Regions from separate parts of the Bradyrhizobium sp. WD16 genome, predicted to be linked through region 1. Evidence: predicted binding sites of a transcription regulator. Region 1 holds the regulator's gene; the other holds the start of a gene.
The links. Region 1 encodes PhoB, which activates phosphate uptake and scavenging genes when phosphate is short. Its sites were predicted from a motif close to TGTCATNNANCTGTCAT; they were not measured.
Positions count from the first base shown of each region.

Region 1 (7,513 bases):
CACCTCGTCGGTCACTTCGTCGCCGCGATGCGCCGGCAGGCAATGCATGAACAGCGCATCCGGTTTGGCCAGCGCCATCAACTCGGCGTTGACCTGATAGGGGCGCAGCAGGTTGTGGCGGTGCTCGCCGTCCTTGTCCCCCATCGACACCCAGGTGTCCGTGACGACGCAGTCGACGCCGCGCACCATCTCCTCGGCATTGGTGCCGGCCACGATGTCCGCGCCGCTCGCCTTGATCCAGTCGCGGAACGCCTTCTTGGGCGCGAGCTCCGGGGGCGTGGCGATCCGGAGCTGAAACTTGAAGCGCTCTGCCGCATGGGCCCAGGAGGCCAGCACGTTGTTGTCGTCGCCGGTCCAGGCGACGGCGCGCCCGGTGATCGGGCCGCGACGCTCCTCGAACGTCATGAGATCGGCCATGACCTGACAAGGATGCGAACGCCGGGTCAGCCCATTGATCACCGGCACCGTGGCATGCGCAGCAAGCTCGAGCAGCGCATCATGGTTGAGGATGCGGATCATGATGGCATCGACGAAGCGCGACAGCACCCGCGCGGTGTCCGCGATGGTCTCGCCGCGCCCGAGCTGCATCTCCTGGCCGGTCAGCATGATCGGCTCGCCGCCAAGCTGACGCATGCCGACGTCGAACGACACGCGGGTCCGCGTCGACGGCTTCTCGAAGATCATCGCCAGCGTCTTGTTGCGGAGCGGCCGATCCGGCGACGCTTCGTCCCGGGCCTGAGCGGCCTTGAGGCGCGCCTTCATGGCCGCGCCAGCGTCGAGCATCGCACGCAGTTCTTCAACCGGCAGTTCGTTGAGATCGAGGAAATGACGCGGCTTGCTCATCAGACGGCTTTCCGCTTCAGCTGTTCGGACAACGACGTGCAGGCGCGCTCCAGGCGCCCCATGGCATCATCGATCTCGGCTTCGGTCACGATCAGCGGCGGCAGCAGCCTGACCACATTGTCGCCCGCGCCGACGGTGAGGAGCTTCTCGTTGCGTAGCGCCGCGACGACATCGCCGGCGGGAACGACCGCCTTGAGGCCGATCAGCAAGCCGTCGCCGCGGACTTCGCTGACGATATCGGGATAACGATCCACCAGCGAGCCGAGCTTCTGCTTCAACAGGCCCGAGATCCGCCGCACGCGGTCCATGAAGCCGGGCGCGAGCATGACGTCGAGCACCGCGCCGGCGGCGGCGATCGCCAGCGGATTGCCGCCAAATGTCGATCCATGGGTGCCGGCGGTCATGCCGGCAGCCGCCTTGGCCGTGGCGAGGCAGGCGCCGATCGGGAAGCCGCCGCCAAGTGCCTTGGCGAGCGCCATCACGTCGGGGATCACGCCGGTGTGCATATACGCGAACAGATCGCCGGTGCGCCCCATGCCGGTCTGCACTTCGTCGAACACCAGCAGCACGTCATTGTCGTCACAGAGCTGGCGCAGTGCCTTGAAGAAGCCCTGCGGCGGCGAACGCACCCCGCCCTCCCCCTGCAGTGGCTCGATCAGGATCCCGGCGGTATGCGGGCCAATGGCGCGCTTGACGGCATCGAGATCGCCGAGCGCCACCTGGTCGAAGCCGTCCACCGGCGGGCCAAACCCTTCGAGGTATTTCTGCTGGCCGCCCGCGGCGAGCGTCGCCAGGGTGCGGCCGTGGAAAGCGCCCTCGAAGGTAATGATGCGATACCGCTCCGGCTTGCCCTTGGCCGCCTGATATTTGCGCGTGACCTTGATCGCCGCTTCCATGGCCTCGGCGCCGGAATTGGCGAAGAAGACGTAATCGGCGAAGGTCGCAGCACACAGCCGGGCCGCGACCTTGTCGCCATCGGGGCTACGGAACAGATTGGACATATGCCACAGCCGCGCCGCCTGGGCCTGCAGCGCCGCGACCAAATGCGGGTGGGCATGGCCGAGCGCGTTCACCGCCACGCCGCTGGTAAAATCGAGATAGCGCTGACCGTCGGTGCCGTAGAGCCAGACGCCTTCGCCACGTTCGAAGGCGAGGTCCACCCGTGCGAAGACCGGCATCAGATGCGAGGTGGCGTTCGTGCTCATGGCGACGTCCGAGTACCCAATTCGGGCAGAAAATACCGACAGACCCGGTGGGCCGGTGGCGGCCAAACCGCGAGATCAGACGATAAGCCTGCCCCTGAAACAAAACGTGCCGCCTCCGCGGGCAGCACGTGATGAACATTCTATTGGCGGCAGGGAGGGTGTCAACTCGGCAGTGATGCCCAAAAGCCGCAGAAAAAACCGATTCGCGCATTTGTCACGGAGAAGGTGTGGACGCCGAGTCCAGCGACTCTTGCGCGTGAGTCACGCCATATTGTAGCGTTTTGGGCGTCGGATACGACATCTCGTTGTAGGCGGTTCAGATCCCTATTGGTCTTGGTCAAGGCGTAAGCGCCCGGTTGCGAAACAGCGACCGGCGAGGGTCAAGGGATTCTGCCGTCAGGGATTTTGACAACTGCAGTCGCCCCGGGCCCGGGGTGCGCACGAAGGGATTAATGCGATGACGGTAATGGGTTGGACCGACGATCGCGTGGAACAGTTGAAGAAGCTGTGGGAGGCCGGCCTGTCGGCCAGCCAGATCGCGGCGGAACTCGGCAACATCACCCGCAACGCCGTGATCGGCAAGGTGCACCGGCTCGGGCTGTCGGGCCGGGCCAAAAGCCCGTCCTCGGCGGCGCCGCGGCAGCGTAAGGCGCGTCCCGCCCAGCACATGATGCGGATCTCGCGCCCGATCGCCCGCGGCAACACCGCGCTCGCCCATGCTTTCGAGGTCGAAGCCGAGCCCGATCCCGTGGCTATCGACAACGTGGTGCCAATGAGCCAGCGCCGATCGCTGCTGGAGCTGACGGAAGCCACCTGTCACTGGCCGGTGGGCGACCCGGGCAGCACCGACTTCTTTTTCTGCGGCGGCAAATCATTGAACGGCCTGCCCTACTGCGCCCATCATTCGCGCGTCGCCTATCAGCCGGCGAGCGACCGGCGGCGCGACCGCCGGCCGAGCGGGAAGTGAGATAACGTACAGCGCGGCGCGGACCTCGAGGCCGAGTGCGAGACATGAGCCGCACTCGCTTTTTATTTTTTTGCGAGTGTCCCTCTGCGAATGACTGTCGCAGCCTGGGGTCCCTCGGAGAAGACGACAACGGCGCCCGCGGGCGCCGTTTTTGTTTTGCTATGTCTTATTTTGCTCACCTGCTCAGACGATTTGTCGAGCAGCGCTCCGGCGTGGCCTGACGCCCCGCCTCACTCGACCTTGGCGAAACGATCGTCCAGGGCATAGCCGGCACCGCGAACCGTGCGGATCGGATCCTGCTCGCGGCCGACATTGAGCAGCTTGCGCAGCCGGCCGATATGCACGTCGACCGTACGCTCGTCGATATAGATATCGCGACCCCAGACGCCGTCGAGCAACTGCTCGCGGCTGAAGACGCGGCCTGGATGCTCGAGGAAGAACTCGAGCAGGCGATATTCGGTCGGTCCAAGATCTATCGGCTGGCCGGAGCGGGCGACGCGGCGCTTGTCGCGATCGAGTTCGATGTCGCCAAAGGTCAGCACCGTGGCCAGCCGCTCGGGGCTCGCTCGCCGCAGCAGACCACGGACCCGCGCCAGCAGTTCCGGCACCGAGAACGGCTTGACGATGTAGTCGTCAGCGCCGGTGGCGAGGCCGCGCACGCGCTCGCTCTCCTCGCCGCGCGCGGTCAGCATGATGATCGGAAGCTGTTTGGTCTCCGGCCGTGCGCGCAGGCGCCGGCAGAGCTCGATGCCCGACAATCCCGGCAGCATCCAGTCCAGCACCACGAGATCGGGGATACGCTCCTTCAGGCGGGTGTCCGCCTCGTCGCCGCGCGCGACCGTCTCGACCTCATAGCCTTCGGCGTCCAGATTGTAGCGCAGGAGCGTGGCCAAGGCCTCTTCGTCTTCAACCACCAGAATTCGAGCGCCCATGTCGTCTCCGTCGATCAGTTGCCGGGAGCCGAGGGAACAAAGGCGGTCATGTCGCCCTTCGGGCGCTGATCCACCATCTGCTGCCCCTCGACCATGTAGAAAACCGTTTCGGCGATATTGGTCGCGTGGTCGCCCATTCGCTCGATGTTCTTGGCGCAGAACATCAGATGCATGCAGAAGCTGATGTTGCGCGGATCTTCCATCATGTAGGTGAGCAGTTCGCGGAACAGCGAAGTGCAAATCGCATCCACCTCCTCATCGCCCTTCCATACAGCCATGGCGGCGGGAAGATCATGGGCGGCATAGGCATCGAGCACCGCCTTGAGCTGCGACTGCACCAGATTGGCCATGTGCTCGAAGCCCCGGATCAGCTTGAGCGGGTGGAAATCGCTGTCGAGCGCGCTGACGCGTTTTCCGATGTTCTTGGCAAGATCACCGATCCGCTCCAGATCCGTGGCGACACGCATGGCGCCGACGATCTCGCGCAGGTCCACCGCCATCGGCTGGCGACGGGCGATGGTCAGGACCGCGCGCTCCTCGATCTCACGCTGCATCCGATCGAGTTCGCCGTCATTGACGACCACTCGCTGGCCGAGAACGACGTCACGCCGGACCAGGGCATCGACCGAATCGACAATCTGGCGTTCGGCGAGACCTCCCATCTCGGCGACCTGCCGCGTCAGTTCCTGCAGATCCTGGTCGAAGGCTTTGCTGGTATGTTCGAAGGCCATAATGTTCTCCTGCGCCTTGCGGCGCCTCAGCCGAAACGGCCGGTGATGTAATCCTGTGTCCGGCGGTCCGACGGCGTGGTGAAGATCTTGGTGGTCGGGCCGAACTCGATCAACTCGCCGAGATACATGAACGCCGTGAAATCGGAGACCCGCGCCGCCTGCTGCATGTTGTGGGTGACGATCACGATTGTGTAGTCGTCCTTCAATTCGTCGATGAGTTCCTCGATCTTGGCGGTCGAGATCGGATCGAGCGCCGAGCAAGGTTCGTCGAACAGGATGACCTCCGGCCGCACCGCCACGGTGCGGGCGATACAGAGCCGCTGCTGCTGACCGCCCGACAGGCTGAGGCCGTTGGCGGAAAGCTTGTCCTTGACCTCCTCCCACAGCGCTGCGCGCCGCAGCGACTGCTCGACCCGCTCGTCGAGATCGCTCTTGGAGAGCTTCTCGTAAAGGCGGATGCCGAAGGCGACGTTCTCATAGATCGACATCGGGAACGGCGTCGGCTTCTGGAACACCATGCCGATCCGGGCACGCAGCAGGTTGAGGTCGAGCCCCGGCTGCAGGATATCGATACCGTCGAAGTCGACGTGCCCGGCTGCGCGCTGGTTCGGATAGAGATCGTACATCCGGTTCAGGATACGCAGCAACGTCGACTTGCCGCAGCCCGACGGGCCGATGAAGGCCGTGACCTTGTTCTCGTACAGAGACATCGAGATGCTCTTGAGCGCCCGCGCCTCACCGTAGAAGAAATCGAGGTCGCGCAGCGCGATCTTGGGCTTGAGCGCGCTCAGGTCCAGCGGCGGTTGCGCCGGGTTCGGGGCGGAGGATGATGACGGCGTCGCTGTGGCGAGGTTCATGACGACTTCCTTGCTCCGGTCAGCGCCCGCGCAACGATGCTGAGCGCGAGCACGGACAGCGTGATGATCAGGGCGCCGGTCCAGGCCAGTTTCTGCCAGTCCTTGTAGGGACTGAGGGCAAACTGGAAGATGACGGCCGGCAGGCTCGCCATCGGCGCGTTGAGGTTGGTGCTGTAGAACTGGTTGTTGAGGGCTGTGAAGAGCAGCGGCGCGGTCTCGCCGCTGACGCGGGCGATCGCCAGCAGAATGCCGGTGATGATGCCGGAACGCGCCGCGCGATAAGCGATCTTCTGGATCATCAGCGAGCGCGGCAGACCGATCGAGGCGGCGGCCTCGCGCATGGTGTTGGGGACCAGCAGCAGCATGTCCTCGGTCGTCCGCACCACCACCGGAATGACGATGACGGCGAGCGCGACGGCACCGGCGATCCCGGAGAAATGTCCCATGGGCCGCACCATCACCTCGTAGATGAAGAGGCCGATGACGATCGAGGGTGCGCTGAGCAGAATGTCGTTGATGAAGCGCACGACGCTCGTCAGCTTATCGTGACGGCCATACTCGGCCATGTAGGTGCCGGCGAGAATGCCGATCGGAGTGCCGATCGCGACGGCGAGGACGGTGGCGATCAGGCTACCGATAATGGCATTGAGCAGCCCGCCATCGGAACCGGGCGGTGGCGTGTTCTCGGTGAAGACCCGCAGCGACAAGCCACTGAAACCTTCCCAGAACAAGGCGCCCAGGATCAGGGCCAGCCAGGACAGTCCGATCAGCGTCGCGCCGACCGACGCCACCATGGCGATGACGTTGCGACGACGTCTCGTGCTGTAGAGCGAAGCATCCATCAGCCGATCCTCCGCTCGATGCGCAGCAGCAGGTAGCGCGCGATCGCCAGCACCACGAACGTAATGAAGAACAGGATGAGGCCGAGCGCGATCAGCGACGAGGTGTAGAGATCGCCGACCGCTTCGGTGAATTCGTTGGCGATGGTCGCCGAGATCGTGGTGCCTGGCGCCAGCAGCGAGGACGAGATCTTGTGGGCATTGCCGATCACGAAGGTCACAGCCATGGTCTCGCCGAGAGCACGACCGAGGCCGAGCATGACCCCGCCGATGACGCCGACCCGGGTGTAGGGCAGCACCACATAGCGCATCACTTCCCAGGTGCTGCAGCCGAGGCCGTAGGCCGCTTCCTTGAGCACCGGCGGCACCGCTTCGAAAACGTCGCGCGAAATCGACGTGACGAACGGCAGGACCATGATGGCAAGGATCAGACCGGCGGTGAAGATGCCGATGCCGTAAGGCGGTCCGGCGAACAGGGCCGACAGGCCGGGCACATTGGCGAAAGTCGCGATCACACCGGGCTGAACATGCTGCTGCAGGAAGGGGGCGAGTACGAACAGCCCCCAGATGCCGTAGATGATGCTGGGAATGCCCGCGAGCAGTTCGATGGCAATGCCGATCGGACGACGCAGCCACATCGGGCAAAGTTCGGTGAGGAACATTGCGATCAAGAGGCCGAACGGCACCGCGATCATCATGGCGATCAGCGACGTGACCAGGGTGCCGTAGATCGGCGCCAGCGCGCCGAATTTCTCAGTAACCGGATTCCAGCTCTGCGACAGAAAGAAATCGAGGCCAAACTCGTTCAGCGCGGGCAACGAGCCGAGAAAGAGCGCAAGCATGACGCCACCGAGCAGCGCGAGCACGAAGATCGCGGCGCTGCGAGTCATCAGCTTGAAGATATTGTCGCTGAGCCGAAGCCGGTCGAGCGCCTTGGCGCGCTCCTCGACATCCTGCCGCGCTCCCACAACCTGCCCTTCCCAAGCCACTTCAACCACGGGCGCCTCCTCGTCCCGCCGCTCGCGGGTCATTACGGCATGCGCTGACATCTTTGCAGCTCCGGCAGACAGGCGCCGATAAACTGCTCGGCGATTCGGCGCTTCGTGCGGATAGTCACGTCGAGATCGAGATGGGCGCGA
Region 1 covers NZ_CP028908.1:2,317,602-2,325,114, reverse strand. The annotation lists gene argF (ornithine carbamoyltransferase) at 1-843, opposite strand, end outside; gene DB459_RS10720 (aspartate aminotransferase family protein) at 843-2,048, opposite strand; gene DB459_RS10715 (GcrA family cell cycle regulator) at 2,506-3,015, shown strand; gene phoB (phosphate regulon transcriptional regulator PhoB) at 3,246-3,947, opposite strand; gene phoU (phosphate signaling complex protein PhoU) at 3,962-4,678, opposite strand; gene pstB (phosphate ABC transporter ATP-binding protein PstB) at 4,705-5,535, opposite strand; gene pstA (phosphate ABC transporter permease PstA) at 5,532-6,329, opposite strand; gene pstC (phosphate ABC transporter permease subunit PstC) at 6,377-7,423, opposite strand.

Region 2 (7,513 bases), 2.8 Mb from region 1:
CTCCAAGGCGGCCGACGGCACGATCCGCAAGCTTCACGCCAACTCGATCGGCGAGAACAGCGTTCACGGCTCCGATGCGGCCGAGACCGCGGCGGTGGAGATTGCCCAGTTCTTCTCCGGCAACGAAATCGTCGGCTGATACGCGATCGCGAAACGACGGCCGCCTCCGGCTGATCCGGAGCGCGGCCGTTGATTTTTGGCGCTGCTCGACGGGGGGAGCACTGTCATGAACGGCCTGCTGCAGGTAGTTAGCAACGGTTTTGCCGACGAAGTTGGCCGTCCTGATTTCTGGGTCGCGCTCACCAAGATCATTTGGATCAATGTCCTGCTCTCCGGCGACAACGCGCTGGTGATCGCGCTCGCCTGTCGCGGGCTCCACCATCGGCAGCGGGTCTGGGGCATGGTGCTGGGCGCCGGCGTCGCCGTTCTGCTGCGCGTCATCTTCACCGGGATCGTCGCGACCTTGATGTCGCTGCCCTACCTCAAGCTGGCGGGCGGGCTCGCCTTGATCCTGGTCGCGGTCAAGCTTCTGGTGCCGGAAGACGACGACGAAGAGGTCAAGTCCGCCGCCAATCTCTGGGCGGCGGTGCGCATCGTCGCCGTCGCCGACATCATCATGAGCCTCGACAACGTGATCGCGGTGGCAGCGGCTGCCAACGGCAGTGTCACGCTGCTTGTGCTCGGCCTCGTGATCAGCATTCCGATGATCGTCGCCGGCGCGGCCCTCATCATGGCGGTGCTCGACCGGCTGCCGATCCTCGTCTGGCTCGGCGCCGCTCTGCTCGGCTGGATCGCCGGCGAGGTGATCGCCACCGATCCGGCGGTGCATCCGGCCGTCCAGAATCTGCTCGAGGGCAGGATCGCGCTTCAGATCGATGCGGTGTCGCATGTGTTCGCGAGCGCGCGTTCGCTGGCCTGGTCCGAGCCGCTGGCCGAATTCAGCTTCGCGGTCGCAGGCGCCTTGATCGTGCTGGTCTGGGGCGGGCTGTGGCGGCAGCGGCGGCTGCAGGAGCAGGTCGAGCGCTCCACCGCCTCGGTCAGCTCAGGCGATGCGGTCTGATCGAGCTGGAGACGGGCGCCCCGCGCGCGCGTCCTACCAGCGGACTTCGACGCCGATCGTGCCCTGGCCCGCCACCGTGACGGCCCGACCATTGGCGGAAGACCGTGATCGGCGACATGTTCTGCGCGACGTTGTCGACGAACTTGCTGTTGGCCCAGATGATCGAAGCCTATTTCCGTCGGTGACGTGGCGCGCGGCGATCCAGTGATGGCCGACTTCGGCGCTGGGCAGGATGCGGGTTCTTGCGCGCTGCACAACGCCGTGGATGCCGCCCCCATGTTGTTGCAATGCCGCAGCGGTTGATGCGGAGCACACGACGCGCGCTGCTACCCAGCCTTGCTAAGCCGGATTTTTCGTGTTGGGATTGTATCGCAAGCGGAGTTGAGGCCGTTCGTCTGTGCAGTTGCGATTCCCGATTATCGTTCGCAAGCGACCCAAGACCCGTGTGTGGCGTGGCACGCGTGAAGCGCGCCTCGTCTTTTTTTGACTGGTGTGATGGTTCAGAAATTCCATTCTAGTGCAGGAGACCCGCGTGGCAAAAGGTACCGTCAAGTGGTTCAACCCGACCAAGGGCTACGGCTTCATCAAGCCTGCCATGGGCGATAAGGACGTGTTCGTTCACATCTCGGCGGTGGAACGGGCAGGGCTGACGACCCTCAACGAGAACCAGGTCGTCGAATACGAGTTGGTGGAAAACCGCGGCCGCGCCTCGGCGGAGAATCTCAAGCTCAGCTGAGGCCAGGCTTTTCCAACCTTTGCATCGATGTCCGATGAAGCCCCGGCAGGTTCGCTCGGGGCCTTTTTTTGTCCGGCTCAGGACGCGCGGGCAGCGATGCCGCGCAAGACCTCGACGAACAGCGGCGGCTCCACCGCCATGACGCGGGCCTGCAGATCCTCGACGCGATCGCCCGGCAGCACCGGGACCTCGCGCCGGGCGAGGATCTCGCCGTGGTCGTATTCCTCGTCGACGAGATGGACGGTGCAGCCGCTGACGGCCTCGCCCGCGGCGAGCACCGCCTCGTGGACGTGGTGGCCGAACATCCCGCGGCCGCCGAATTTGGGCAGCAAGGCCGGATGAATGTTGAGGATGTGTCCGCCATAGCGTGCGAGCGTCGCCGGCCCGAGCTTGCGCAGATAGCCCGACATCACCACCCAGTCGACACCGGCCTCGTCGAGGGCCGCGCAGATGGCGCGATCGGCCGCGTCATCGCTGCCGGCGGTGCGGGCGCTGATATGGCGAGCAGGGAGGTCGTGCTCCCTGGCGAATTGCAGCGCCGGCGCATCGCCGTTGTTGCAGATCGCGATGCAGGCGCGGGCGTCCAGCGAGCCGGCCTCGATCGCGGCGACGATGGCCCGCATGCTGCTGCCGCCATGGGAGGCGAGGAAGCCGAGATGGAGCGTCATGATACTGCGGCGCCGGAGTTGGACGGGGACGAACGCGTCATAGCGACAGGTCGAGGTGGCCGTCATAGACGACGCTGCTGTCCGCCTGCTCGATCACTTCGCCGAGATAGGTGGCGGTCTCGCCGGCTTCGGCGAAAGCTTCGGTCACCGCGGCAACGGCGGGACGCGACACGATCGCGATCATGCCGATCCCGCAGTTGAAGGTGCGCAGCAGTTCCGGCTCGGCGATCCCGCCCTGGGCGGCAAGCCACTTGAACACCGGCAGCACCGGCACGGCGGGCAGGTCGATGCGGACGCCTAGTCCCCTGGGCAGCACCCGGGGGATGTTGTCGGTGAAACCGCCGCCGGTGATATGGGCGAGGCCCTTCACCGCGCTGGTTTCGCGGATCGCGCGCAGGCAGGATTTCACATAAAGGCGGGTGGGGGTCAGCAGCGCCGCTCCCAGTGTCATCACCGGCGAGAACGGCGCCGGTTGATCGAGCCGCAGCCCGCAGGTATCGACCACCTTGCGCACCAGTGAGAAGCCGTTGGAGTGGACCCCGGAGGAAGGCAGGCCGAGCACCGCGTCCCCGACGGCGACGTCCGGCCGCGGCAACAGCGTACCGCGCTCGGCCGCGCCAACGGCGAAGCCGGCGAGATCATAATCGCCGTCCTTGTACAGGCCGGGCATTTCGGCGGTCTCGCCGCCGATCAGCGCGCAGCCGGATTCCCGGCAGCCCTGCGCAACACCCGCCACGATCGCCGCTGCGGCCTCCGGATCGAGCTTGCCGCAAGCGAAATAGTCAAGAAAAAACAAAGGCTCGGCGCCCTGGACGACGAGGTCGTTGACTGACATGGCGACGAGATCGATGCCGATGCCGCCGTGCAGGCCGCTGTCGATCGCAAGCTTGACCTTGGTGCCGACCCCATCAGTGGCGGCAACCAGCACCGGATCGCGAAACCCCGCCGCCTTCAGGTCGAACAGGCCCCCGAAACCGCCGATCTCCGCCGCTGCGCCGGCCCTCGCGGTGGCGCGGACCAGCGGTTTGATCATGTCGACCAGGCGGTTGCCGGCGTCGATGTCGACCCCGGCGTCCGCGTATGTGAGCCCTTGCTTGTCGGTCATTGCTGTTGCTCCGGGTCCCGATGGACCGGGCGGACCGGTCGGCCCGCGGTTCCAGCCCCGCGGCGCCAGGCGGCGCGGGGCAGCTGGTCCCGCCGGAACGGGACCGGTGTTTTCCGCTCGTTACGGAAGATTTGTCCACTGCGCAATGCCGCGTCCCGGCGCGCGGTGTTTCCTGTGTTGACAACGGCCTGTCCGCCCCCGATCAAACCGCTCGTGGAGTGGATTTGACATTCGCTACCCGCCAGGACGCGGGCTCGTGACGCGAATGTCAAATCCAAAACTCCACGAGAAGCCATATGTTGCTCGTGTCCCGTCTCCGAATTACCGCTCCATTTGCCTCATGCTCGCACGGTCATTCGGAGACATAAGGACACTAGCAAAATCAAAGTGCTAGTGTGGCTTATGTCTCGCAATTGCCTACGAGAGGGTTGCCGCAAAGGCGGTAGGCAATTGCGAGACGCCACACTAGTGCCTTGCAACCGGGCGGGCGAGACGACGCGTGATCCCGAATATCATCACTCTTGGCCGGATCATTCTGGTGCCGGTCATCATCTGGGCCATCGCTTCGGGCCAGATGACGATTGCCTTCGCGCTGTTCGTGGTGGCGGGGATCAGCGACGCCGTGGACGGTTTTCTCGCCAAGCGCTTCGACATGACGACCGAGATCGGCGCCTTGCTCGACCCGCTGGCCGACAAGGCCTTGCTGGTGTCGATCTATGTGGCCCTGGGCATCTGGGGCGTGATCCCGCGCTGGCTGGTGATCCTGGTGGCATCGCGCGACGTCATGATCGTCGGCGCCGTGATCGTGTCCTGGCTGCTGGGCAGGCCGGTCGAGATGAAGCCGCTGATGGTCTCGAAACTGAACACCGCCGCCCAGGTCGGCTTCGCCGCCTTGATCCTCGCGGCCCTCAGCTTCGGTTTCGATCCGGCCCCGTTCGATCTGATACTGATGGTGCTGGTCACGGTCTTGACGCTCGCCTCCGTGTCCTTCTACCTCGTTCATTGGGTGCGGCATGTGAGCTCGGTCGAGCCGATCCGCTAGTGTGGCGTCTCGCAATTGCCTACCGCCTTCGCGGCAACCCTCTCGTAGGCAATTGCGAGACATAAGCCACACTAGCACTTTGATTTTGCTAGTGTCCCTATGTCTCCGAATGACCGTGCGAGTGCGAGGCAAACGTAGCGGTAATTCGGAGACGGGACACTAGTGCGGGTTCGACATTCGCCACGCCGCCGCCGGATCATGACCATGCGAGGACTTCAGATGGCAGCCGTGGGCGGCCCAGGATCGCCATCGCGGGGCGCAGTATGAGCGGCACCGAGCGTCCGCATCAGCTCGCGCTGGCTCTGCCGCATACGGAAAGCCTGACGCGTGACAATTTTCTCGAGGGGCCGAGCAACGCCACGGCGCTCGGCCTGGTCGACGGCTGGCCCGACTGGCCGAACCGGGTCATGCTGCTGGCCGGGCCGGAAGGCTGCGGCAAGAGCCATCTCGCCGCGATCTGGGCGGAGCGCACCGGCGCGCCGGTGGTCGCCGCCTGCGCCCTTGCCGATGACGTGGTTCCGGATCTCGTCGCCGCCGGCGCGGTCGCGGTCGAGGATCTCGACGGCGCGCCGCTGGACGAACGCGCCCTGTTCCATCTCTTGAACCTCGCCCGCGAGGAACGTGCCTACGTCCTCATCACCTCGCGCCAGCCGCCGACCGGCCTGTCCTTCTCGCTGCCGGATCTCGGCTCGCGGCTGCGAGCCGTTCCCGTGGTGCCCTTGGGGCCGCCCGACGACCAGTTGTTTCTGGCGCTGCTGGTGAAGTTCTGCGCCGATCGCCAGATGAGCGTCGACATCGCGGTGATCAACTATCTCGCGACCCGGATCGAGCGTTCGGTGGTCGCGGCGCGCGAGGCGGTGGCCCGTCTCGACAGCGAAGCGCTGCGGTTGCGGCGGCCGGTCACGCGGGCGCTCGCCGCCGAGGTGTTGCGCGCGGCCGAAACCAGACGGTCCCATTCGATATGACCGCCGCGGCCCGGTCGCCGGTCGGAATGCGAACGTCAGAGCAAGGGCGCAGCCAAAGTTCCGCCGCGCCTTGACGCCGCCGCGGCAGACCCCAAACTGTCACTGTAACGTCACCGAGTTGTCATCGCGGGAGCGGATGCTTCGGGGCTCGTTTCAGCATCGCAGCGAGTCCTTCATCCGGGCGTCAGATCCATAACCGCACTGGAATCATAATGATGCTAGTGTCCCTTTGGTTCTAACGTTCGTTTAAGCGGACGCTGCCACGGTAGGCGAACGTTAGAACCGGGACACTAGGCAGGAGCGGCTGTAAAACCTCATGGATTCTGCACAAGTCGTTGTTCTAAAAGAGGGTTCTCCTGCAGCTGAGAAGCTGACCGGGATCGCGGCAAGCCCCGAGCGCTTCATCAATCGCGAACTGTCCTGGCTGCACTTCAACCGTCGGGTGCTCGAGGAGGCGGTCAATCCGGGCCATCCCGTGCTCGAGCGGGTGCGCTTCCTGTCGATCTCGGCGAACAACCTTGACGAGTTCTTCATGGTCCGCGTCGCCGGCATCAAGGCGCAGATCAGGGAGGGCATCACCGAGCGCAGCCCCGACGGGCTGACCCCCTCGGAACAGCTCGCCCGGGTCAACGAGACCGTGTCGGCGCTCGCCAGCGACCAGCAGGCGATCTGGCGTGAGCTGCGCGTCGGCCTCAAAGAGTTCGGCATCCATCTGATCGACAGCAAGGACGCCACCAAGGCCGAGCGGGCCTGGATCGAGGAGCACTTCCTCCACAACATCTTCCCGCTGCTGACCCCGCTGGCGATCGATCCGGCCCATCCGTTCCCGTTCATCGCAAGCCTCGGCTTTTCGATTGCGCTGCACCTGACGCGGGTCTCGGACGGCAAGGCGATGAATGCGCTGATCCGCATGCCCGGCAAGATCGACCGCTTCATTCGACTGCCGGGTGGCAAGGACGGCGCCATTCGCCTGATCTCGATGGAGCAGGCGACCAGCCTGTTCATCGGTCGGCTGTTCCCCGGCTATACGGTGAAGGGGCAGGGGGCCTTTCGCGTCATCCGCGATTCGGAAATCGAAATCGAGGAAGAGGCCGAGGATCTCGTGCGGGTGTTCGAGACCGCCTTGAAGCGCCGCCGCCGCGGTTCGGTGATCCGGCTGGAAATCGAAGCGAGCACGCCGATCGAGTTGCGCAATTTCGTGCAGCATGCCCTCGCCACCGCCGACGACGAGGTCTTCCTGGTCGATGGCGCGCTGGCCATGAATGAGCTCTCACAGCTCACCCGGCTCGATCGGCCCGACCTCGAATTCTCGCCTTATGTGCCGCGCTATCCGGAGCGGGTGCGCGATCATGGCGGCGACATCTTCGCCGCCATCCGCCAGAAAGATCTGGTCGTTCACCACCCGTACGAATCATTCGACGTGGTGGTGCAGTTCCTGCAGCAGGCGGCGCGCGACCCCGATGTCGTCGCCGTCAAGCAGACGCTCTATCGGACCTCGAGTAATTCGCCGATCGTCAAGGCGCTGGTCGAGGCTGCCGAAGCCGGCAAGTCGGTCACGGCCCTGATCGAGTTGAAGGCCCGCTTCGACGAAGAGGCCAACATTCGCTGGGCGCGCGACCTCGAGCGCGCCGGCGTGCAGGTGGTCTATGGCTTCATCGAACTCAAGACCCACGCCAAACTGTCGCTGGTCGTGCGCCGCGAGGCCGGCAGCCTGACGAGCTACGTCCATGTCGGAACCGGCAACTACCATCCCGTTACGGCGCGGATCTATACCGACCTGTCCTACTTCACCTGCGATCAGGTGATCGCCCGCGATTGCGCCCGCGTCTTCAACTTCATCACGGGGTATGCCGAGCCGACAGACATCGAGAAGATGGCGGTTTCGCCCCTGACCCTGCGCAAGCGTATCCTCCAGCATATTGCCGACGAAATCGGCC
Region 2 covers NZ_CP028908.1:5,091,905-5,099,417, reverse strand. The annotation lists gene ndk (nucleoside-diphosphate kinase) at 1-139, shown strand, start outside; gene DB459_RS23470 (TerC family protein) at 227-1,060, shown strand; gene DB459_RS23465 (cold-shock protein) at 1,593-1,796, shown strand; gene purN (phosphoribosylglycinamide formyltransferase) at 1,874-2,464, opposite strand; gene purM (phosphoribosylformylglycinamidine cyclo-ligase) at 2,502-3,569, opposite strand; gene DB459_RS23450 (CDP-alcohol phosphatidyltransferase family protein) at 4,069-4,611, shown strand; gene DB459_RS23445 (DnaA ATPase domain-containing protein) at 4,875-5,576, shown strand; gene DB459_RS23440 (RNA degradosome polyphosphate kinase) at 5,893-7,513, shown strand, end outside.
Region 2: DB459_RS23440 (RNA degradosome polyphosphate kinase) is a predicted target of PhoB. The motif match lies at 5,685-5,701, and genes of this name have one in related genera.